3 regions of the Thiogranum longum genome follow, and region 1 is predicted to be linked to each of the others. Evidence: predicted binding sites of a transcription regulator. Region 1 holds the regulator's gene; each other region holds the start of a gene.
The links. The regulator FNR, encoded in region 1, switches genes on or off when oxygen is low (the NO sensors DNR and NnrR bind a similar motif). The targets are predictions, from matches to a motif close to TTGATNTANATCAA.
Positions count from the first base shown of each region.

Region 1 (7,698 bases):
ATTTAACCGGTGTCAGATCACTTTTATCGAGCTTGATCTGCTGGTTACGGCTGCCTTCCACCTTGCGTTCTATCCATAGAAACACCTCGGTCCAGACGGTTTGCGGGCAGGCGTAGCCACACCACAGTCGTCCTGCCAGGGCGGTAAAGAAGAACAGTGAAAGTGCGGCAATGACCAGAAGCCAGGCAAAGTAAAAGAAATCCTGTGGCCAGAATGTCAGGCCAAAGATATAAAATTTACGTGCCGGAAGATCAAACAGGACAGCCTGGTGGCCATCCCAGGTCAACCAGGCAGTACCATAGAACAGGCCAAGCAAAACCACCACGCCCAGGGTGCGAAGGCGGGCAAATGTGCCGTGCACTTCGCGTGGGTAGACTTTCTTGTGGCTGGCATACATCTCGTCCATTCCGGAGCCAGGTTGTGGCTCCGGGCTGGACGAGGTTTGCGTGGGTGGTGCCTGGACATCTGTCATGGACTAGCGTTTCCCGTTGGACAGACTGTACACATAGGTTGCCAGCAGATGCACCTTGTCTTCACCAAGGAAGTTGCGGTGTGCCGGCATGTGTCCGTTTCTCCCATTGGCGATGGTCTTGGCGATGACACCGGCCGACGCACCGTACAACCAGGTCTTGTCGGTCAGGTTTGGCGCACCCAGTGCCGGGTTGCCCTTGCCGTCAGCGCCGTGGCAGGCAGCGCAGTAGGTTGCGAAATGCTGTTTCCCGGCAGTTACCAGCGAAGTGTCAGCATCACGACCACTGAGACTGACAACATAGGCAGTGACCTCTTTTATGCCCTGGTCACCCAGTACCGCTTTCCAGGCCGGCATAACGCCGCTGCGACCATCGAGGATGGTAGTGGTAATCGTTTCCGGGTTGCCGCCGTACAACCAGTCAGTATCGCGCAGATTCGGGAAGCCCGGGGCACCACCTGCATCTGAACCATGGCAACTGGCGCAATAGTTGACGAACAGCCGTTCACCAATGCGCAATGCCCTGGGGTCCAGAACCAGTTGCTCAACCGGCTTGGTGGCATACTGGGCAAACAAGGGCCCGAACTTGGCATCTGCCGCTTCCATTTCTTTCGCGTAGGCATTCTGGTGGGTCCAGTTCAGCACACCGCGGAAGCTGCCGAGCCCCGGGTACAGTACCAGGTAGCCCAGTCCGAAGATCATGGTGATATAGAACATCCACAACCACCAGCGCGGCATCGGGTTGTTGTATTCGGCCAGTGTCTCATCCCAGGTGTGCCCGGTGGTATCACCCTCGGCAGCCTCACCGGCACGCCGTTTGGCGGTCCAGCGTATGAGCCACCAGCAGGCAAAGATATTGCCCAGCGTTAAAACGATGATCCAGCCACTCCAGAATTCACTGGTGAAGGCGAAATCCTGTGCAAGGTTTGCTTCATTCATGGCTTGCATCCTTTGGTTCAAGATTACTGTCATCGGCGAACGGCAGGTTCGCCGCTTCGTCGAAGGCACTCTTGCGGTTTTTGCTCCAGGCCCAGATACAGACGGCAAGGAAAGCGATCAGTGCAAGTGCCGTGGTGATGCCACGCAATGTATTGAGATCCATGACGCTTACCTCCGTGATGAAATGCTGGTGCCGAGCACTTGCAGGTAGTCGATAAGTGCATCCAGCTCGGTTTTGCCCTTGAGTGTTTCCGGGGCCTGTTCGATTTCCGCATCACTGTAGGTATCGCAACCATTGCAGGTGGCGCTGATGAGCATATTCATGACGCGCATTTTCTTTTTGATCAGCTTGCCATCCAGTTCGGTTTCCCCCAGCCAGGGGAAGCTCGGCATGTTGGATTCCGGAACGACATCGCGTGGATTTGTCAGGTGTACACGGTGCCAGTCATCACTGTAACGACCGCCAACACGTGCCAGATCCGGGCCTGTGCGTTTGGATCCCCACTGGAATGGATGGTCGTATACGAACTCACCCGCCACCGAGTAGTGACCATAGCGTTCTGTCTCGGCGCGGAACGGCCGGATCATCTGTGAATGGCAGAGGTAACAGCCTTCACGTACATAGATGTCACGCCCTTCCAGTTGCAGTGCCGTGTAGGGTTTTAACCCTTCGACAGGCTCCGTTGTGCTCTTCACAAAAAACAGCGGAACAATTTCGACCAGCCCGCCGACACTGATGACCAGCAGGATCAGTACCGCCATCAGACCGATATTTTTTTCGACGACTTCATGACTCATGATAATTCTCCTCGTTCACGCCGTCTGTGGGACCGGGGCATCGGCAGGTTCGGCACCGGAAGTGGTCCTGATAACGTTGTAGGCCATCACCAACATGCCGCTGAAGAACAGCGCACCACCCAGGAAGCGGACGAAGTAGTAGGGGTACATGGCTTCCAGTGACTCGACAAAGCTGTAGGTCAGCGTGCCGTCATCATTGACAGCCCGCCACATAAGGCCCTGCATAATGCCGGAGATCCACATGGAGACGATGTACAGCACGACGCCGATGGTTGACATCCAGAAGTGCCAGTCGATGAGCTTGATAGAGTACATCTGCTCACGCCCGAACAGTTTTGGAATCAGGAAGTAGACCGAGCCGATCGACACCATGGCAACCCAGCCCAGCGCACCGGAATGCACGTGGCCGATAGTCCAGTCGGTGTAGTGAGACAGTGCATTGATAGTCTTGATCGACATCATCGGGCCTTCGAAGGTAGACATTCCGTAGAAGGACAGCGACACGATCAGGAACTTGAGGATCGGATCATCACGAAGTTTATGCCAGGCGCCCGACAGCGTCATAATGCCGTTGATCATGCCACCCCATGAAGGGGCGAGCAGAATCAGCGAGAACACCATGCCCAATGATTGTGCCCATACCGGCAATGCCGTGTAGTGCAGATGATGCGGGCCGGCCCACATATACGTTGAGATCAGGGCCCAGAAGTGTACCACCGACAGGCGATAGGAATACACAGGGCGCCCCGCCTGTTTGGGGACGAAGTAGTACATCATGCCGAGGAATCCGGCCGTCAGGAAGAAACCCACAGCATTATGTCCATACCACCACTGCACCATGGCGTCGATGGCACCCGGGTAGACCGAATAGGATTTGGTCAGGCTTACCGGTATCTCGGCACTGTTGACCAGGTGCAGAACTGCGACGGTCAGGATAAATGCACCATAGAACCAGTTCGCCACATAGATATGCTTGACGCGGCGTTTCATGATGGTACCGAAAAATACGATGGCGTATGACACCCAGACCACAGTGATGAGAATATCAATGGGCCATTCCAGTTCTGCGTATTCCTTGCTGGTGGTGATACCCAGTGGCAGGGTGATAGCAGCCAGAACAATCACCAGCGTCCACCCCCAGAAGGTGAATGCTGCCAGCTTGTCAGAGAACAGCCGCGTCTGGCAGGTGCGCTGCACGACATAATATGAAGTCGCAAACAGCGCCGATCCACCGAAAGCAAAAATGACGGCATTGGTATGCAGTGGGCGCAGGCGGCTGAAGGTTAACCAGGGCAGATCCCAGCTTAACTCCGGCCATACCAGCTCGGCGGCGATAAAGACGCCGACCAGCATGCCGACGATGCCCCATACGATAGTCATCACGGTAAACTGGCGCACAACCTTGTAGTTGTATGTGGTCTGTGAGTCCATGGCGTTTCCTGTTATGAGAGAAAGATTGGACAAAAGCAGGCGTGACGGTTTTCGCCACGCCTGCTGTTACTTCAGAACTTCTTGCCGACACCCAGCATGAAGACCCAGGGATCGATATCAACATCTGCCTTGCCGGCGGCAGACGAATCCGCGGTGGTACCAATCCTGGCATACCACACCTGGGCGCTGATGAGGGTGCCGTTACCGATGTCGTAATCCAGACCGGCCTCAGCAGCAAGGCCGAAGCTGTCATCGAGATCAAGCTGCGTACCACTCAGTGCGCCATTGGTGTTTTCATCCCAGAAATAAGTGTAGTTGATGCCTGCGCCGACGTAAGGGTGCAGGTTGGAACCGGAGTTGAAGTGATACTGCAGCGTGACAGTGGGAGGTAATGCCTTGGTGTCGGCAACCTTGCCTGTACCCGCCAGAGCACCCTTGTCACCCTTGATATCGACGGTAAATGGCCAGACACCAAGCAGACCTACACCAAGGTTATCAGTGAACATGTAAGTGAAAGAGACGCCGAGCGTATCGGAATCCTCGACACTGACAGTGGTGCCGGGGAGTCCGGAAAAATCATCGGCATCATCATTCGGCGCCAGGTGCGCCCAGCCGACCCGGGCGACAAAATCACCGGTTTCATAGGCCATGAGTGGCATGGAAGCAAAACTGCTGACCAGTACTGTACCGATCATGGCGTTCTTCAAGGTACCCATCGTTGTACTCCTCTGTAGACATGCGGGGTTGAGGTGTACTTTGCGTGAGTGCCGGGTGAGCGGCATTGATTCAGATCAAAACAGCATTAACTTCGTGGCTGTGGCGGGAGAGGATCAGGTGCGGGAGACAGGGTTGTCAGCGTCGCAGTTGGCAGATGAGAACTGGCACAGACGATCACGATCCAGAAGTTCGATATGCCTGCGCTCGACTTTCAGCAGGCCTTCGTTCTGGAAGCGGGTAAACAATCGGCTGACAGTCTCCAGCGCCAGTCCAAGGTAGTTTCCAATGTCGCCGCGTGACATGGTCAGGTTGAACTGGGTGGAGGAAAAGCCGCGTCGCCTGTAGCGATTGGACAGGCTGATGAGAAAGGCAGCAAGCCTTTCTTCAGCGGAGCGCTGGCCCAGTGCCAGCATGCTTTGCTCGTCATCATGAATTTCCTGACTCATGACGCGTAACATCTGGCGTTGCAGGTCGGGTAGCTGAGTGCTCAGTGCTTCGAGTTGATCAAAGGGGATTTCACAGACGCTGGTGGTTTCCAGGGCCCTGGCTGTCAGTGGGTGATTGTTGTGGGCAATGGCGTCCAGTCCAACCAGTTCGCCGGGTAGTTGAAAACCCATTACCTGCTCCTGGCCATCCTCGGATGTTGCGAAGGTTTTCAGTGAGCCGGAACGTACGGCGTACAGCGCGCGAAAGCGATCACCGACTTTAAACAGGTGGTCCCCACGCGCCAGCGGCCGCTTGCGGTCGATAATGGCATCCAGCTGCTCCATATCGTTTTTATCAATACCCACAGGGAGGCAGATTTCATTCAGGCTGCATTCCTGGCAGGCAACCGTAATCTCTTTCAGGGAGACGACTTTTTCCTGTTTTCGAGTGGGCATGGCACGACCTGCTGGATGGTTTGTACGCATTATGTGCAAAACGACACACTGTCGGCAACTATATTATATGAGTAAAGAATGGTTCTCTAACTGTGCGATTTCAGATAGGATTCAGGTCAATCCGATCAACTGTAACGAAATCCTGACCATGACGGCGAGAACAGCGCAGATTCAGCGCGATACCCTGGAAACACAGATTGGTGTAAAGCTCGATCTGGACGGCTCCGGCAATTCTGAATTTGATACGGGTGTGCCCTTTCTGGAGCACATGCTGGACCAGATCTCCCGCCACGGCCTGCTGGATATAGCCATACAGGCAAAAGGGGATTTGCACATCGATGCCCACCACACTGTGGAAGATATCGGAATTGCACTGGGACAGGCCTTTAATGAGGCCCTGGGTGATAAAAAAGGGATTCGTCGTTACGGGCACGCGTACGTACCGTTGGACGAGGCCCTGTCGCGCGTGGTCATTGATTTTTCCGGTAGACCGGGGCTGGACTATCACGTCAATTTTGCGCGCGGCCGTATCGGTGATTTTGACGTGGATCTTTTTCATGAGTTTTTTCAAGGCTTTGTGAATCATGCCAAGGCAACAGTTCACATTGATTGCCTGCGTGGCGACAATGCACACCACATCGCCGAGACGGTCTTCAAGGCATTCGGGCGCGCCGTACGCATGGCGGCCGAGGCAGACCCGCGTATGGCGGGTATAATGCCTTCCACCAAAGGGAGCCTGTAGCCGGGAAAATCCCGCCGCACTGCCGGCAAGCATCTGTCCGCCATGTCCAGCATCGCTATCATTGACTATGAAATGGGTAACCTGCACTCCATTGCCAAGGCAGTGGAGCATGTCGCGGGAGAGACCAGGGTGCTCGTCACCTCCGTGCCAGAGAAGATTCTGGCAGCTGACCGGGTCATTTTCCCCGGTGTTGGAGGAATCGGGCACTGCATGGAATCTTTGCTGAGGCGCGGACTTGACCCGGTGATCCGTGAGGTGGCGGCCTCCGGGAAGCCGTTGCTGGGGATTTGCCTGGGTATGCAGGCCATGCTGGAACGCAGCGAAGAAAATGGCGGCATAGATTGCCTGGGTCTGATCAAGGGCGAAGTGCGACGTTTCAGCGACTCGCTCAATGACAACGGCGTAAAGCTCAAGGTGCCACACATGGGCTGGAACCAGGTGCACCAGCAGACGCATCCGCTGTGGCAGGATATTGACCAGGACAGCCGCTTCTATTTTGTCCACAGCTACTATGCCATACCTGCCGAGTCCGCTGACTGCGCAGGCGTTGCGGATTATGGTGGTGAATTTTGCTGTACGCTGGCCCGTGAAAACCTGTTTGCGGTACAGTTCCACCCGGAGAAGAGTCAGCATGCCGGGTTGACGCTGCTACGAAATTTCAGCCGCTGGGATGGGCGGGATAGTTAGATTTGTATGATGTTTATCAATGATATGAGGGTGGGAACATGTTGCTGATTCCGGCAATCGACCTCAAGGATGGCAAGTGCGTACGTCTGCGTCAGGGTCGAATGGAAGATGAAACAATTTTTGCGGACGATCCGCTGGACATGGCGAAGCGCTGGGTTGATGCCGGTGCGAAGCGTTTGCACCTGGTTGATTTGAACGGTGCATTTGCCGGTCAGCCAGTCAATGCCGATGTGGTGCATCGCATTGCCGAGGCATTTCCCGAGGTGCCAATTCAGGTTGGCGGCGGCATTCGCGACGAGGACACGGTGCAATTATACCTGGACGCCGGTGTGCAATACGTCATTATCGGCACCAAGGCCGTCAGTGCGCCACACTTTATTAATGATCTGTGCCTGGAGTTCCCCGGGCATATTATCGTCGGCCTCGATGCAAAGAATGGCAAGGTAGCCATCGACGGCTGGTCGAAACTTTCCAACCATGATGTCATCGACATGGCGCAACATTTCGAACGTGACGGCGTGGAAGCCATTGTGTATACCGATATCAGTCGTGACGGCATGATGCAGGGGGTTAATGTCGAGGCGACAGCGAAACTGGCGTCAGAAATCAGTATCCCGGTTATCGCTTCGGGTGGCATCAGTAACCTCGATGACATCAAGGCGATTCAGGCTGTCGCAGATGAAGGCATTATGGGTACGATTATTGGTCGGGCGCTGTATGAAGGTACGGTTGACCTGGCTGAAGCGCAGAAGCTGGTCGACGGGTAGTGCAGGGTTATGCTGAATAAAGGTGTTACTTCCTGCGCCGCTGTGACGCAGTCCGGGCACTGATTGTGGCACTGGCAAAACGCATTATTCCCTGCCTGGACGTGGACAACGGCCGTGTCGTCAAGGGCGTGCAGTTTGTTGATATCCGTGATGCCGGTGACCCGGTAGAGATCGCCCGACGCTACGATCAGGAAGGTGCAGATGAAATTACCTTCCTGGATATCACCGCCAGCCACGAACAACGCGATACTATGGTGCACGTGGTCG
Region 1 covers NZ_SMFX01000001.1:2,905,594-2,913,291, reverse strand. Annotated here, with positions in the region: gene ccoG (cytochrome c oxidase accessory protein CcoG) at 1-472, opposite strand, end outside; gene ccoP (cytochrome-c oxidase, cbb3-type subunit III) at 476-1,408, opposite strand; gene DFR30_RS14170 (cbb3-type cytochrome oxidase subunit 3) at 1,401-1,571, opposite strand; gene ccoO (cytochrome-c oxidase, cbb3-type subunit II) at 1,577-2,206, opposite strand; gene ccoN (cytochrome-c oxidase, cbb3-type subunit I) at 2,222-3,637, opposite strand; gene DFR30_RS14155 (OmpW/AlkL family protein) at 3,709-4,353, opposite strand; gene fnr (fumarate/nitrate reduction transcriptional regulator Fnr) at 4,468-5,235, opposite strand; gene hisB (imidazoleglycerol-phosphate dehydratase HisB) at 5,384-5,977, shown strand; gene hisH (imidazole glycerol phosphate synthase subunit HisH) at 6,020-6,664, shown strand; gene hisA (1-(5-phosphoribosyl)-5-[(5-phosphoribosylamino)methylideneamino]imidazole-4-carboxamide isomerase) at 6,703-7,431, shown strand; gene hisF (imidazole glycerol phosphate synthase subunit HisF) at 7,497-7,698, shown strand, end outside.

Region 2 (7,698 bases), 840 kb from region 1:
CGTCCGGCGGCTACATAGGCGAGGTCCAGCGCAGCTGAGCCTGGTCGGCGAATACCGGCGACATCGGTGATCATGGCGCGGAACATGCCGAGATAGGCATCGAGGTGCTGCATGTCCTTGTAGGGGAAACCGGTACCGAGCAACGCCCCTTCAAGACCTTTCTGGTTAGTGACACGAATGCGACGGTTGTCCAGGAAGGCGCCACCACCACGGCTTGCGGTAAACAGTTCCTGGCGCATCGGGTCGTAGATCACGGCCTGCTCAAGTTTCCCCTTGTGCTGAAGCGCAATGGAAACAGCAAACTGCGGAAAGCTGTGCAGGAAGTTGGTGGTACCGTCGAGCGGGTCAATAATCCATTGATACTCGTCCTTGCCCGGATGCTGGCCACTTTCTTCCGCCAGTATGCCGTGGCCGGGGAAGGACTTGCGGATAACCGCAATGATTTCGTCTTCTGCCTGACGGTCCACTTCAGAGACGTAATCGTTGCGATCCTTGCTGGTGACGGTCAGCCGGTCAAGGTGATTCAGGTGTTTGACGATAATGTCGCCGGCATTGCGTGCGGCGGTTACTGCAATGTTCAGCATGGGATTCATAGGGGCTACCGGCTTTCTGACGTCAAACGGCAGGCGATTGTACCGGGTTGGCGCCGGGCTGTGAATCGTTGTGCGAGGCTATTTGTGCTGGCGCTGGTATTCCTTGCGCAGGCGGCGGCGCTCCTGTGGGGACAGTTGTTCGTATTCGTGCTGTTTCTGTTCGATCTTGCGGCGTTTTTCCGGGGGTAACTGCTGATAACGCCGGGCGCCTTCACGAATGCGCTGCTGGCGGCCTGTGTCGAAGTCATTCCAGCGACCCCGGTAATCCCGCAGCGCTTCCTGTTCTTCCTTGCTCAGTGATTGCCAGGGAATATGCCCGTTTGCAGCCAGGTAGAGGCGTTCCGGGTTGATAGAGGCGTGCGCTGCACCACCCAGCAGCAGGGCGCCGAGGGTTATGGCAAGCGATAATTTATGTCTGTCAGTCATGGCTGGATTCAGGTGCTGGAGTCACTGTTTTCCTTATGGTCGGCCAGCCACAGGTAGAAGTCCAGGTCTTCGTACAGGACCGGGCCGGTTTCCTGCGGGTTCTGTGCCACGCGAATGTCCGGTGGGGTGTCCTGCAGTGAGGGTTTTACCAGCACTACGGCAACCAGCGCCAGTGCAGCGGCCACGGCGAAGGGTAACAGGCGATGGCGGGAAGAGCGGGCTTGCAGGGCCTGCTGGCGAATCTGGTCCAGTTGCACAGCGGGTGTATCGACGGGCAGTCTGCCCGGCAGCAAATGGCCAGCCAGGTCGTAAAGCTTGCGACAGGTTGTACAGTTATCGAGGTGTGCCTCGACATCCGCTTTCAGCTCCGGGTTATCATCGAGCAGGCCTGCGCGCAGGCTGTCGAGTTGTTCGCTGTCCGGGTGTTTTTCATGCATGTTCATGTTCCCATACCTCTGCAAGTGACTTGCGCATGGCGCGCAGGGCGCGGAAGTGGTGTTGTTTGATGCTGTTTTCAGAGATACCCAGCGTCTCGGCGGTTTCGCGGATGCTTAATCCCAGTTGCTCGCGCAGCAGGAAAACCTGTCGCTGGCGTTCCGCCAGTTTGCGCAGGGCTAATTCGATTTTTCCCTTCAGCTCACCATCCGTGGCACCGGCCTCCGGTTGGCTGAAGCCGTCTTCATGTGCAGGTTGCGGGAGTTCATTCTCCAGCATGCCGGTATCCTCATTATCACGTGAATACCCCAGTCCGGTGAGTGATAGTAACTTGCGGGTCGTGTTGCCCAGCAAGCGCTTTCGGCGCTGGTCATTGATCTTGCTGTTGAGGACAGTACGGAACAGTGCAGGCCACTCTTTTTCCGGTTTGTCGCGGTAGTATTCGACAAAGCGCAGCATACTGTCCTGTACCACGTCGAGCGAAACCTCGCGCTCCCACAAAGCGCCATAGGCGACGTGATAGGCCCGACTCTGTACCCCGGCAAGGAAATCGTTCAGCGATGTCTGGACAGACACGGGTTTGCACGCAGGAATGCCTGCCTCCAGTGGGTTCAAGGACAACTGCTCCAGTGTCTGTCCAGCATACAGGTTTACCGGCGGCTCAGTAACGGGCGGTAACAGCATAACCGGAGTGGCGGCGTCGGTCGTTATGGTCATCATGTTTGCGTGAATGGTGATTGTCACGGTTACGGTATTTACGATAGTGGTGGCGATTCCCGTAGGAATCATGGTCATCATCCCTGTGATGACGCCTTTTATGCCGGTTGTCCCTGTATATGTGTTTTTCCACGTAGCGGTCAACGTATACCGGCTGGCGACGGTAAATCTTGCAGGCTCGCCCTGCAGGCCGGTAGCTGTCGTGGTAGGCAAAGCTGGCACGGGGCGTGGCATAGCCACTTGAAATGGTAACGCTGAAGCTGCTGTCGGCCTGGCTGGCCCCGCTCAGGGTCAGTCCGGACAGGCCCAGCAGCAGGGCGGGAATGGTGCGTGTGATCAGGTTCATGGTGTCATCCTCCAGGGGTTCCTGATAGACGACTAACGCAGTGGACCCGATAAGGTTAACGCGGGTTTTCCGCTGATCCTATGGCTTCTCCCATGCGCAGCGGCGCTTCTGCAGCAAACATGGACTGCCAGCGTACGGCATGTTCCCCGAACAGTACGATGACAGTGGACCCCATATTGAAACGCCCCATCTCACTGCCGCGTTGCAGGATGATATCGCTATCGGTGAAGTCGCGGGCCTCAATCTGCCGGCGGTGCGGGGGTGTGACCAGTCCTGCCCAGACAGTTTCAATGGCGGCTACATTGATGGCGCCAACCAGCACCATGGCCATCGGTCCGGCGCAGGTATCGAACAGGGCCACCAGGCGCTCATTTCGTGCGAACAGTCGCGGAATAACGCGCGTGGTATGGGGTGCAACACTGAACAGGCGGCCGGGTACGTAGATTGTCCTGCGCAGCTTGCCTTCCAGCGGCATGTGTACCCGATGGTAGTCACGAGGCGACAGGTACACGGTAATGAAACTGCCATTGCGAAACAGACCGGCGTCTTGTGTATCACCGCCCAGCAGTTCCGTAACGCTGAAGCTGTGTCCCTTGGCCTGGAACACAGTGTCATCGTCAATGTCACCGATCTGGCTGATATGTCCGTCCGCGGGGCTCACAACCGTGCAGGCATCACCTTCAATGGGACGTGTGCCAGGCGCCAGTTCGCGGGTGAAGAAGGCATTGAAATGCTCGAAGTCTTGCGCCTGGCGATACAGGGATTCATCCAGGTTTACGTCGTATTGATGGGTGAACCAGTGAATAAAGGCGTTTTTGAACCAGCGGGTACGGAGTCGCGTCAGGCGCAATGTCAGCCTGGAAATGGCGTGATGGGGCAGCAGGTAGAGCGGCAGTGACTTGAGGTAGTCCTGCCAGGATGCAGTCGGTACGGCTGGCATGCGTATCAGGGGGCCTTGACCGGTACCGTGATGCGCCGTCTTGATTCATCCTCAAACAGCAGATCCAGTTCGACCCGGTCGCCGGCAACCAGGCGTGGTTCAGGAGCGGGCATCATCAGGTGGAGTCCACCGGGCTCAAAACAGACGCGCTTCCCTGCTGCTATCACTACCTTGTCCTGGTGCAGCATGCGCGCCATACCCTTCACGGTTTCGGTGCGGTGCATCATAATAAATTCGAACTGCGGACTTTCTACGCCAACCAGCGTGACAGGGGCGTCAGCGTTATTTTCGAGGCACAGGTAGCCCGCCATCATTGGTGCCCCGGGCGGGGCCTCACGAATCCAGGCATGGTCAATCTCAAGACTGTCGGCTGCACTCGCCATTACTGCCCACAGGGCAAGGCAAACAGACAGCATCCATTTGCCCGGAGCGCTTTCTCTGCCGGCAGTTGCGGGATTCAGTTCTCGTTTCATCGGCTTGCCTCATACCAGTTACGGATGGCCACAAAGTCTGCAGCGATCTTTTGCGGATCGTGTGGCACGTTGAACAGTGCCTGGTAGTGGCCTTCCGGGTTAAACAGGATAATCGCTGCGCTGTGGTCGACCAGGTAGTCCTTGTCGGTTTCGCCAGGTGAGCGCCCGTAGAGGATCCCGAGCTGACGCGTCAGGCGCTTCAGTTCGGCGTCTTCACCGGTTACGCCGACAAAGGCCGGGTGAAAGTAGGCAACATAGCTTGCCAGCACTTCTGGCGTGTCGCGTGCCGGGTCCACGCTGACAAACAGGACCCGTGGCAGCGGCGTCACACCATCGGCTTCAAGCAGCGTCTCAACCCGTTTCAGCATGCCAAGGGCATTGGGGCAGACATCCGGGCAGTGTGTATAGCCAAAAAAGGCAAAACTCCACTGACCACGCAAAGAGTCCCGGGTAAACGGAGCATTGTGGTGGTCGACCAGCGTGAAAGGCACCACTTCGCGGGGCGTGGGCAGCAGCGTACCACCCGCCAGCTGAGGGGGTTCGGGCGAGCTGCAGGACGTCAGCAACCATAGAGCGGCCAGTACCGGTATAATGCGCCCCGCGACACGGGTCGTGATATTTGAATTTAACATGGGCGCGTATTATTCCACTGACGCGGCCGCGACGGTAGGGATCATTTTGCATGGCCGATCAGGCAGAGCTACAAACCATCCGTGACCTGGTGCGCTGGGGTGCGAGCCGTTTCCGTGAAAACGGTCTGGTATTTGGTCATGGCACTGACAATGCCTTCGATGAGGCGCTGGTACTGGTCAGCCACGCACTGCATCTGCCGGTGGGTTTTCCGGAGCATTACCTGGGCGCCAATGTGACCACAGCTGAACGCAGTGTGGTACTGGATTTGCTGGGCCAGCGTATTGAAACACGCAGGCCGGCAGCCTACCTGACCGGGGAAGCGTGGTTTGCAGGTCTGCCATTTTATGTCGATGAGCGGGTGCTGGTGCCACGTTCGCCAATGGCTGAGTGGATCGAGCGGGGTTTTACCCCCTGGCTGGAGCCGGACAATGTCGAGCGGGTGCTGGATCTGTGTACCGGCAGTGGTTGTATCGCCGTCGCCTGTGCCGTCCATTTTGACAATGCCGAGGTCGATGCCGTGGATATTTCGCCGGAGGCGCTGGCGGTGGCGAAGCGCAACGTGGAGCGGCATGGTCTGGAGGACTGGGTCAGGCTTGTCGAGTCCGACCTGTTCGATGCGCTGGAACCGGCACGCTATCAGTTGATTATCAGCAACCCGCCCTATGTGCCTGATGAAGAAATGCAGGCCTTGCCCGAGGAATATCATCACGAGCCGGAACTGGGCCTGCGGGCCGAACAGGCGGGACTGGCCATTGTGGTGCGCATTCTGGCGCAGGCGGCTGACTGGCTGGCGGATGACGGCATACTGGTAGTCGAGGTTGGCAACAGTCAGGATATGTTGATGGAATGTTTTCCCGACGTGCCTTTTACCTGGCTCGACTTTGAGCGCGGTGGTCACGGTGTGTTCCTGCTTGATGCGGGCCAGACGCGTGAATTCCAGGGAGTATTTCGAAGTATTCTATGTAGTTAGTAGCGAATATTAATCCATATTAGAAAGAACGAAAACAGCACACCCGTACGTTGACCCGGTCGAGCAGGCCTTGTTTGAAATCGAGGAGCTTCGCGCCGCAACAGAATACGTTATGAATTCGCCGGGTGCGGCCAGCGGGTTTCTGGAGGAGCTGGAGCGTGATGAGCGTTCTCTTGACCGAGGTCAAGGTGGCTGATGGGCCACCAGCCTAGACTCCGCCTCAATACAGGGGAGAAGAGCATGCAGCAGACGGTCGATTTCGACGCTGATCTGATACGGCGCTATGCCGGTAGTGGTCCGCGCTATACATCCTACCCGACTGCCATGGAATTCAGGCCGGAAGTGGGTTCGGCCGAGCACCAGCACTGGGTACATGCCAGTAACGAAACTGGGCGGCCCCTGTCGCTATACGTGCATATCCCGTTCTGTGCCCATGTCTGCTATTACTGCGCCTGCAACAAGATTGTCACCGCCGACCGCAGCCGGGCCCGCAACTATCTTGATTACCTGTACCGGGAAATTCGCCTGCAGGCGTCGCTGGTTGATCCGGACCGCCGTGTGGAGCAGCTGCATTTCGGTGGGGGTACGCCAACCTTCCTCAGCGAACAGGAACTCTGCGAGTTAATGGCTGTGCTGCGTGAGAATTTTCACCTTGCCGAAGACGACAGTGGTGAATATTCCATTGAGATTGATCCGCGCGAACTGCGCAAGGATACGCTGGGCGTTTTGCGTGAACTGGGTTTCAACCGGCTCAGCCTGGGGGTGCAGGACATCAACCCGGCTGTGCAGAAAGCCGTGCACCGGGAACAGCCGCTGGACGAAACACTGGCCGTCCTCGACGAGGCGCGTCGGCTGGGATTTCGTTCCACCAACATGGACCTGATGTATGGCTTGCCGTTACAGACCGTGGACAGTTTTTCGGCCACACTGGAAGCCGTGATTGCTGCACGGCCTGAACGTTTGTCCGTGTTTAACTACGCCCATCTGCCAGAGCGCTTCAAGCCGCAACGGCGTATCAATACCGAAGACCTGCCGGATTCCGATGAGAAGCTGGCCATCCTGGCGCTGACTATCGAGCGATTGACAGACGCCGGTTACCAGTACATCGGTATGGATCACTTCGCGTTACGCGACGATGAACTGGCCCAGGCGCAACGTAGCGGCAGTCTGCACAGGAACTTCCAGGGTTACTCGACACACGCTGAATCAGATCTTGTCGCCATGGGCGTCAGTGCAATCAGTTCGATGCCGGGCGGTTATACCCAGAACCATACCGATGTGCGTGATTATTACCGCGACCTGGATGAAGCACGCCTGCCGGTCGCGCGCGGCGTGGCGATAGACGACGACGATCGTTTGCGGGCAGAAGTGATCCAGCAGCTGATTTGCCACGGCAGTCTGAATATCCGGCGGGTGGAAAGCGAGTTTGCCGTCCATTTTGATGATTATTTTGCCGCTGAGCTGCAACAGTTACAGCAAATGCAGGCTGATGGTTTGCTGGAAGTCGATGAGCGATACATCCACATCAGCGAACGCGGCCGTCTGCTGATTCGAAATATCTGCAAGGTGTTCGATCGTTATCGTGCGGACCAGGAAGTACGTTTCTCGAAGCTGATTTAGCCCCCCGTCATTGCGAATGACACGGTGAATCAGTGCCTTCCTGGCAAGAGAGATGTGTCAATCCTTGTGGCGGTAGATCAGGCCGGGTTCTACCAGAACTTCATTTTCACTCAGGCGATCGAGCGGGAATTCGTCGTCTTCATACTGTGCGATGCGGTCGAACACATAGGGTTCGTTCTGTAATTCAATGGATTCAAAAATCGGCTTGCCAAAATAGGTGCCGATGGCGTTTCCCCGGTGGCTCACTGTGATCCCCTTGTCTGGTCGGATTGATTGAAGGTTACGGGTTTAATAACGGCGTAACGCCCGGCGCCTTTAACCATGCTGGTTTCAGGTCTACCCGCAGGCAATTCCCCTGCGCCTAAAGTCCTGTACAATAAGCCCCCATGTCGGGAAACAGCATTGGAAAACTCTTTACCGTCACCGGTTTCGGTGAAAGTCACGGGCCGGCCATCGGCTGCATCGTGGACGGTTGCCCGCCCGGTATGGAGCTGTCCGAGGCCGACCTGCAGGATGACCTGGATCGCCGTAAACCCGGTACCTCA
Region 2 covers NZ_SMFX01000001.1:2,064,909-2,072,606, reverse strand. Annotated here, with positions in the region: gene suhB (inositol-1-monophosphatase) at 1-593, opposite strand, end outside; gene DFR30_RS10225 (DUF3106 domain-containing protein) at 672-1,019, opposite strand; gene DFR30_RS10220 (hypothetical protein) at 1,028-1,462, opposite strand; gene DFR30_RS14330 (sigma-70 family RNA polymerase sigma factor) at 1,449-2,069, opposite strand; gene DFR30_RS14325 (hypothetical protein) at 2,116-2,517, opposite strand; gene asd (archaetidylserine decarboxylase) at 2,573-3,457, opposite strand; gene DFR30_RS10205 (copper chaperone PCu(A)C) at 3,463-3,930, opposite strand; gene DFR30_RS10200 (SCO family protein) at 3,927-4,562, opposite strand; gene prmB (50S ribosomal protein L3 N(5)-glutamine methyltransferase) at 4,613-5,533, shown strand; gene hemN (oxygen-independent coproporphyrinogen III oxidase) at 5,774-7,153, shown strand; gene DFR30_RS10185 (hypothetical protein) at 7,211-7,399, opposite strand; gene aroC (chorismate synthase) at 7,540-7,698, shown strand, end outside.
Region 2: the regulator FNR is predicted to act here: its motif matches at 5,707-5,720, upstream of hemN (oxygen-independent coproporphyrinogen III oxidase).

Region 3 (7,698 bases), 1.9 Mb from region 1:
TATATGTTACACATGAAGGCACAAATAACGCGGCCATATTTACTGCAAGATTCCTTATAATGGGCTACATGGCACTGTTTGTATCAATAGGCTTATATTTTCTATTGTATCGGCCGGGGGCTTTGTTATGAATCGTCAATGGGCAAACAAGGTGCTGCACCGGACGGTGAACCTGGTTCTTATACATTAATTTCAAACAACCCGACAATCATTAATTGGGAGATCCATGATGAAAGTACTTAATTATATTCTTGCGGCATGTTTAGCAACCAGTCTGTCAATAGCTGTAGCTAATACAAATGGTTTTGTTGCCGTTCCTGCATCAGCCTTTTCAGAAATAGATAGCAAAAGCTCTGATGAGCCTGGCAGTTACAAGGGAAACTCGACGGGAACTTCGCGTGATTTTAAAGGCACAATGTTTGCGCCTGTAAATCTGCCTCATGGCTCTATTGTTACCTCTTTTGCATGTGGAGGAAAAACAAATGGTGGTTTTCTGGTTGGCTTCAAATTACGCCGAAATGAACCGCAGCAGGAAAATATTGACATGGCATCAATAGAAAGTGCCAGAGAAACCGAAGAAGGTCTGATTAACACGGGTATGGGTATAGCTGGGTATCAATTTCTAAATACCAATTCTATTGGTTCTGCGAACATCGATAACTCAAAGTTCAATTATTTCATTGCTGCTTCACCAATAAATCCTTTGCCAAATACCACCTCTCCAATAAGACCTAACTGTATTGATAGATGCGTAAGCGTGAATTATTGCAATGTGGGTTACACCATTGTGGAGCCTGATCCCAGCGAGAATGCCGGGACAACAGCAGGACATTGAAACGACAGCCTGGCATCAGTCCTGTTTAAGCTGACAAATTAATGGGGTCGGTGACAAATGGACTAATTTTCGATAGCCAACTAGAATTAATTGTTACCGCCCCCTTTGTACACTTTGGAAAAGAAATCGAGCGGTAATTGAAGAAAATGCATAACAAACGTATCAAAGGCGATGCTCGTACCTCGCGCGCTTTATGCGGGCGTTATGTTTATTGTGTCCGCACCCTTGGGTTTTGAGTCGAGATAGTTTGTGAAAAGATCAACAAAAGCAGCCCTTCTTTCAGGCTTGATATTCCCTGGTACCGGGCATCTGTACTTGAAGCGATATGTCCATGGCGCCATATTGTGTATGGCTTCAGCTACCGCAATTTATTTCATTGTCTCTGCTATTGTGACCACGGCGCTTGAGGTTGTCGAAAAAATCCAAAACGGAAATGGCGCTGTTGCGCTTGATATGGCGACCATCACGGATTTGGTGTCACAACAGTCAAGTGGTAGTGAACAACCAATGAATATAGCCACGGTTGCGTTGGTCGTTTGTTGGGTTATAGGTATCGTCGATTCGTATCGACAGGGGCGTGCACAGGAAAAGCTCGATGATGTGGAGGGTGAAAAAGAATCATGACAACGCCCTCGAGTTCAGCAAGTAACGCCGGGCTCAGAACGCAGTTTAAAAACGGGTAAAAAGAACTATGAAAAATATTACAGGCAATGTGGATGTTGCGAGAATTGAAGAAGCCATTCATATGCTGAATTCAAACGTTGAACAAGAGAGAATCAAATCTTTCGTCGCAATATTGGAAGCAATAAAGCAAGACCCTGGACAGGAATCACTTTTAGTGCAGCTTCGTGATGCATTTCAGAATCTTGGTATAACCCAGGGTGCAGTTTTAACCTATGCGTCCTCTATTTATGATCTGATAGTTGATGATCCCTTCGGTGAGAATGAACCGGATTCGGACGATAATTAATTCCAGATAAAAGTATAAAACGGGGAGCCCCCCTTTTATTGAAACCCGCGCTATTGCGGAACGCTCCTGTCGTCGTTCAGGCAAGCCATTAATGCTATCAGAAGGCACTGATAAAACGGGGCTGAATATTGGTATAATCAGCAATATAGCGAGCGATGATTACAGGGTCTTTGTTTGCGGAGAATTATGAAATCCAGGTCGTTGCGTGAGAAATGTGTACAGGAGTTCCCGGGTCATGAAAACGTTAAAGCATCTGTTTGAAAGAAATCAGGCCTGGGCCAGTGAAATCAAGGAGCGGGATCCCGATTTTTTCTCGCAGCTCTCAATGCAGCAATCACCGGAATACCTCTGGATTGGTTGTTCCGACAGCAGGGTACCGGCAAACCAGATTGTCAATCTCCCCCCGGGAGAGGTGTTCGTTCATCGCAATATAGCCAACCTTGTCGTTCATACGGACCTGAATTGCCTCTCGGTGATTCAGTTCGCGGTTGATGTGCTGAAAGTAAAGCATATTGTAGTGTGCGGCCATTATGGGTGCGGCGGGATCACTGCAGCTATGGAAAACACAGAGCATGGCCTGATCGATAACTGGTTACGTCACGTGAAAGATGTGGGTCGTTTTAATGCCGACATGTTAAGTGGTCTGGATAATGCGGAAAAGCATGATTTGCTGTGCGAGCTGAATGTAAGGGAACAAGTGATAAATGTTTGCAATACAACCATCGTGCGGGACGCATGGAAGAAGGGTATCGAGCTGGCTGTTCACGGCTGGGTGTACAGCATTGAAGATGGAATCCTGAAAGACCTGGACACCTGTATTACGTCCAAGGAGCAATTGATTGAGACGACTCGCAATGCCTAGCCTGGCCCGGGTGTCGCGCGCCTTATATGGATAAAGACGACGAAAAGCGCATTGTCGCGGCTGTAGATCTTGGTTCCAACAGCTTTCATATGATTGTTGCCCGACTTGAAGAGGAGGGTACTTTATCGATCATAGACAAGCTGCGTGAACCCGTTCGCCTGGGCGAAGGCCTTAAAGGCAATGGCAAGCTCTCACGTGAGGTCACCGACCGTGCGCTGGCTTGCCTGGAGCGGTTTGGGCAGCGTATTCGCAACCTTCCTCACGGCGATGTTCGCGTCGTCGGTACCAACACCTTGCGCGTTGCCACCAATGCTGAAAAATTTGTCGCTGAGGCACAGCGTCTGCTGGGTCATTCAATCGAAATTGTTTCAGGCCGCGAGGAGGCGCGCCTGATCTACCTGGGTGTTGCGCATGGCCGTGCCGCACGGGAAGGCCGGCGACTGGTTGTAGATATTGGTGGTGGTAGTACCGAGCTTATTATCGGTGAAGGTGGTGATTCCCTTCTGCGTGAAAGTCTGTATACCGGCTGCGTCAGCACCAGCAAGGAATTCTTCGATGGTGGTGAGATAACAGAAAAACGCATGAAAGCGGCCATTCTTAATGCCAGTCTTGCGATTCATCCTGTGGCGCAGGATTTCAGGGCAGGCAAGGGCAGGTGGGAGGAGGCGGTGGGCTGTTCGGGCACCATCAAGGCCATCAGGAATATCGCCCAGGCCGAAGGCTGGTGTGACACCGGTATTACGCTCAAATCCCTTTACCAGATGCGTAACCGGTTAATCAAACAGGGGCATGTTGACAGGCTCAGGCTCGAGAGTCTGAAGGAAGATCGGTCGCCGGTACTGCCTGGCGGACTTGCCGTCCTGATTGCTGTTTTTGAAACCTTGGGCATCAAACAAATGCGGGTTTCGGGGCAGGCGCTGAGGGAAGGGCTGCTGTACGACCTGGTCGGACGAATCCAGCACAGGGATGCGCGTGATGCGACGGTGGATTCGGTTGTCAGGCGCTGGAACCTTGATGTCGGCCATGCTGATAACGTGATGCGTACTTCCCTGTTACTGTTCGCGCAGGTCGAGAAAGACTGGAAACTGATCGAGGAGAACCGGCAGCTACTGAAATGGGCCGCGCAACTGCACGAGATTGGTTTGCAAATCTCGCACGGTGCCTACCACAAGCATGGTGCGTACATACTGATGCATGCTGATCTTCCGGGGTTCTCGCGTACCGAGCAGGCTCTTCTGGCAACACTGGTTCTGAATCACCGGCAGAAAATTCGCCTGAACAGTTTCGATGAGCTGGTCAGCCGCGCGCAAAAGCCGGGCCTGCGTCTGTGCATTCTGTTGCGCCTTGCTGTCCTGTTTCACCGTGGGCGAACCGATGAGCAGGTGCCAGATGTTTCAATGGAGCTCGACAGGGAAAAAATAATACTCACATTTCCCGAACGCTGGCTGGAACAGCACTCTCTGACCGACGCAGATTTGCAGAAAGAGGCCCGCTATATTGAGGCCGCGGGATTGTCGCTGGACTACCGTTAGCTGTGATGTCAGGCGTTCTTTTTTCTGAGTTTCTTTTTGATCTTGCTTTTTTTAATGGCTTTTTTTGATTGTTCTTTTACGTATGACTCCATCTGTTTGCTGAGTTTGCGGTGCTTTTCCCTTATGACATCTACATCACCCTTGATCCTGGACTTGGCGTTCTTGACCTTGAGCAAGGCTTTTTCGGCTCGTCGGGCGGCTTTTTCTGCCTTCCTGGCTGCTTTGCGGGCCTTCTTGATAATCAGGTCGAGTTTTTTCTCGGAGGGTTTTTCTTTGGGCACAGCTGTAATCTCCTTGCCTGACGTTATCCCTGAAAAACGGTGGATGATTCACGGTTATTCATGGTCCTGGTAGACCCTACGATGAGCGGGTCCGGTGCTCGCGCTACTATCGGGTCCTTGCTCGGATAATCGAGTTGATGCAGGTAATGCCGCATGCAGTTTATTCGGGCGCGCTTTTTGTCATCCGATTTGATGACAGTCCACGGGGCGTCTGCTGTATCCGTATAGAAAAACATGGTGTTCTTTTCGCGGGTGTACTCATCCCACCTGTTGAGGGATTCGAGATCAATCGGACTCAGCTTCCACTGCTTCAGTGGATCATGACGTCGCGCATGAAACCTGCGCAACTGTTCCTGGCGACTGACCGAGAACCAGAACTTGAACAGGTGCATCCCTGAATTGACGAGCATACGCTCGATCTGTGGTACCTGGCGCAGAAATTCAAGATGTTCGTCCGGAGTACAAAACCCCATTACACGTTCAACACCGGCGCGGTTGTACCAGGAGCGATCATAGAAAACCATTTCACCACGTGTTGGAAGATGTTGTATGTATCGCTGGAAATACCATTGGCCAATTTCACGCTCGGTCGGTTTTTCCAGTGCGACAACATGGGCAGCGCGCGGATTCAGGTGTTCCATGAAGCGTTTTATGGCCCCCCCTTTCCCGGCGGCATCACGACCTTCAAACAGTGCGAGGATGCGCTGGCCACTCTCTTTCACCCAGGCCTGCACTTTCAGCAATTCAATCTGAAGCAGGTGTTTTTCGTTTTCATATTCTTCCAGGCTGATTTTCTCGGGATAAGGGTATTCTCCCAGTTCATAGCTGATCTTCAGCAACTCTTTGCCACCGATAATCTTTGGCGAATCCATTACTTTGTGGGGGTTGGTCATGCGCTTCATCAGTTTGCGAAGCTGCTTTTTGTTTCTTTTCCTGGCGACTACAGGTTTCACCTTTTCGGGGCCAGAATTCTGGATAACGGACACATCTCTCAGGTTAGTCGACACAGCTTTTCCTTTGACGTCGTGATTTTCTGAATTTGGATACTTGTACAAGTATAGTCAGTATCTGTCGGGGTGAGTAGAAAATGCCATGATCCAGGTCAAACTTCAGCGAATCTGCCCTGGATTCATAACGTAGCCACTTTTTTTACGCCTTGTTTCCCGGTATCGTTGCCGCTCGAATTTTCAGTGCAGGGCAGACGATGTCAATTAAATCCGATCAGTGGATTCGCCGCATGGCGGAGCAGGAAGGCATGATTGAGCCATTCGTGGCGGGACAGGTGCGCGAGCACGAGGGGACGGGCCGGGTCATTTCCTACGGCACGTCCAGCTATGGCTACGACATACGCTGCGCGGACGAATTCAAGATTTTCACCAATATCAATTCTGCCGTGGTCGACCCCAAGAATTTTGATGACAACAGTTTTGTCAACGTGAAGTCTGACGTCTGCATTATCCCGCCCAATTCCTTTGCGCTGGCGCGCACGGTGGAGTATTTCCGTATTCCACGCGATGTGCTGACCATCTGCCTGGGCAAGTCGACCTATGCGCGTTGCGGAATTATTGTCAATGTCACTCCGCTGGAGCCGGAGTGGGAAGGGCATGTCACACTGGAGTTCTCCAACACCACACCGTTGCCGGCCAAGATCTACGCCAACGAGGGGGTGGCGCAGGTGTTGTTCCTGGGCGCCGACGAGGTTTGTGAAACCTCTTACCGGGATCGTGGCGGCAAGTACCAGGGGCAGACCGGAGTGACTCTGCCAAAGGCCTGACAGCGGCCAGGCTAGTCGGCCTGGTCCTGGGCAAGGCGCGGGTTGAGATCCAGCTTCTGTAACAGGATTTCCACCTTTACGCCGGCCTTTTTCTGTTTCAGGAAACGTACCGGGAAGTAATCCAGTGCCGGTGCACCCCATACCAGGCTTTTGTCTTTTTTGTCATCCTTGCGTTCAGCGCGGATCGTCTCATAGTCACCGAACGGGAGTGCAATGGTTTCTTTGCCAGTCACCTCGAATACATAGTGTTTGATGCGTCCACGGGTAGCGACCGGGTATTCGAGCCGGGTTTTGCCGTCGCGAAGATCGAGCAGCATGGCCATCTGCATCACCAGGCTGTCGAGTGTGCCTTCGGGCATTTCTATATCCCAGTGCTTACCGGCCCCGCGGTTGGTAACGCGCAGACGTTTCCAGTCGAACAGCAGGTGGGCGTTGTCGTCGTCATCGCCTTCTTCCCGTTCAGAACGAAATTCAAGCGGCTTGATGGTGCCGTCAACGTAGCGCCAGCGGCTACTCTGTACGGATGTGTCTGATCCGAGCAGGGCGGCAACACCGGTCGATTTCGAGCGCTGCCGGTACAGGTATTCGTCAGCGCCCTTGTGCATCAGGGAGAAGGTGGCCTCGCCAACCTTGATGCCGTTCACGCGTACGATGTAATCGGCGACAAACTCCGGAAAGGGTTCTTCTGCTCCGGCCACTATAGGTAGCGCGGGCAAGGATGTGATGACAAGTACGGTGAGCATGGCGAAGTGGCGTGCCAGCAGGCCGGATCTTCTGTTGTCAGGGTGTCGTGTCACGCTGCCTCCAGTTGTTTCGGTGCATCCAGCACTTCGCCATCGAAGTGCAGGCCATCGTCTTCCAGACTGACACGGCCTTCAGCAATCCACTGTATGACAGTGACATAAAGACGGTGTTCCTGTTCCAGCACGCGTTGTTCGAGTGTATCGGCATTATCGTCTGGCAATACGGGTAGGCGTACCTGTGCGATGACCGGGCCACCATCGAGTTCTTCAGTCACGAAATGGACGCTGGCGCCGTGTTCGGTGTGGCCGGCTTCGAGAGCACGACGGTGGGTGTCGAGGCCGCGAAGCTCGGGTAGCAGGGACGGGTGTATGTTAATCAGGCGACCGCTGTAGTGGTGTACAAACGCCGGTGAAAGGATGCGCATGAAGCCGGCCAGCACGACCAGCCCGGGCTTGAACAGGTCGATCATGCCCTGCAGGGCGTGATCATAAGCTTCGCGGTCAGGGTAATCCGCGGCGTCCAGCACCAGTGTGTCGATTGCGCGTTCACTGGCGCAGGCAAGTCCGGGCGCATCGACACGGTTACTGATGACGGCGCTGACCACGGCCGGCAGTTCTCCTGCGTCGATGGCTTCGAGTATGGCTTTCAGGTTGGAGCCACGGCCCGAGATCAGTACCACCAGCTTCAGGGGGGCATGCGT
Region 3 covers NZ_SMFX01000001.1:1,052,094-1,059,791, forward strand. Annotated here, with positions in the region: gene DFR30_RS05295 (SLC13 family permease) at 1-131, shown strand, start outside; gene DFR30_RS05300 (hypothetical protein) at 227-835, shown strand; gene DFR30_RS05305 (hypothetical protein) at 1,085-1,459, shown strand; gene DFR30_RS05310 (hypothetical protein) at 1,527-1,805, shown strand; gene can (carbonate dehydratase) at 2,041-2,667, shown strand; gene ppx (exopolyphosphatase) at 2,694-4,199, shown strand; gene DFR30_RS05325 (hypothetical protein) at 4,208-4,480, opposite strand; gene ppk2 (polyphosphate kinase 2) at 4,504-5,487, opposite strand; gene dcd (dCTP deaminase) at 5,685-6,254, shown strand; gene DFR30_RS05340 (DUF3108 domain-containing protein) at 6,266-7,051, opposite strand; gene purN (phosphoribosylglycinamide formyltransferase) at 7,048-7,698, opposite strand, start outside.
Region 3: the regulator FNR is predicted to act here: its motif matches at 5,573-5,586, upstream of ppk2 (polyphosphate kinase 2).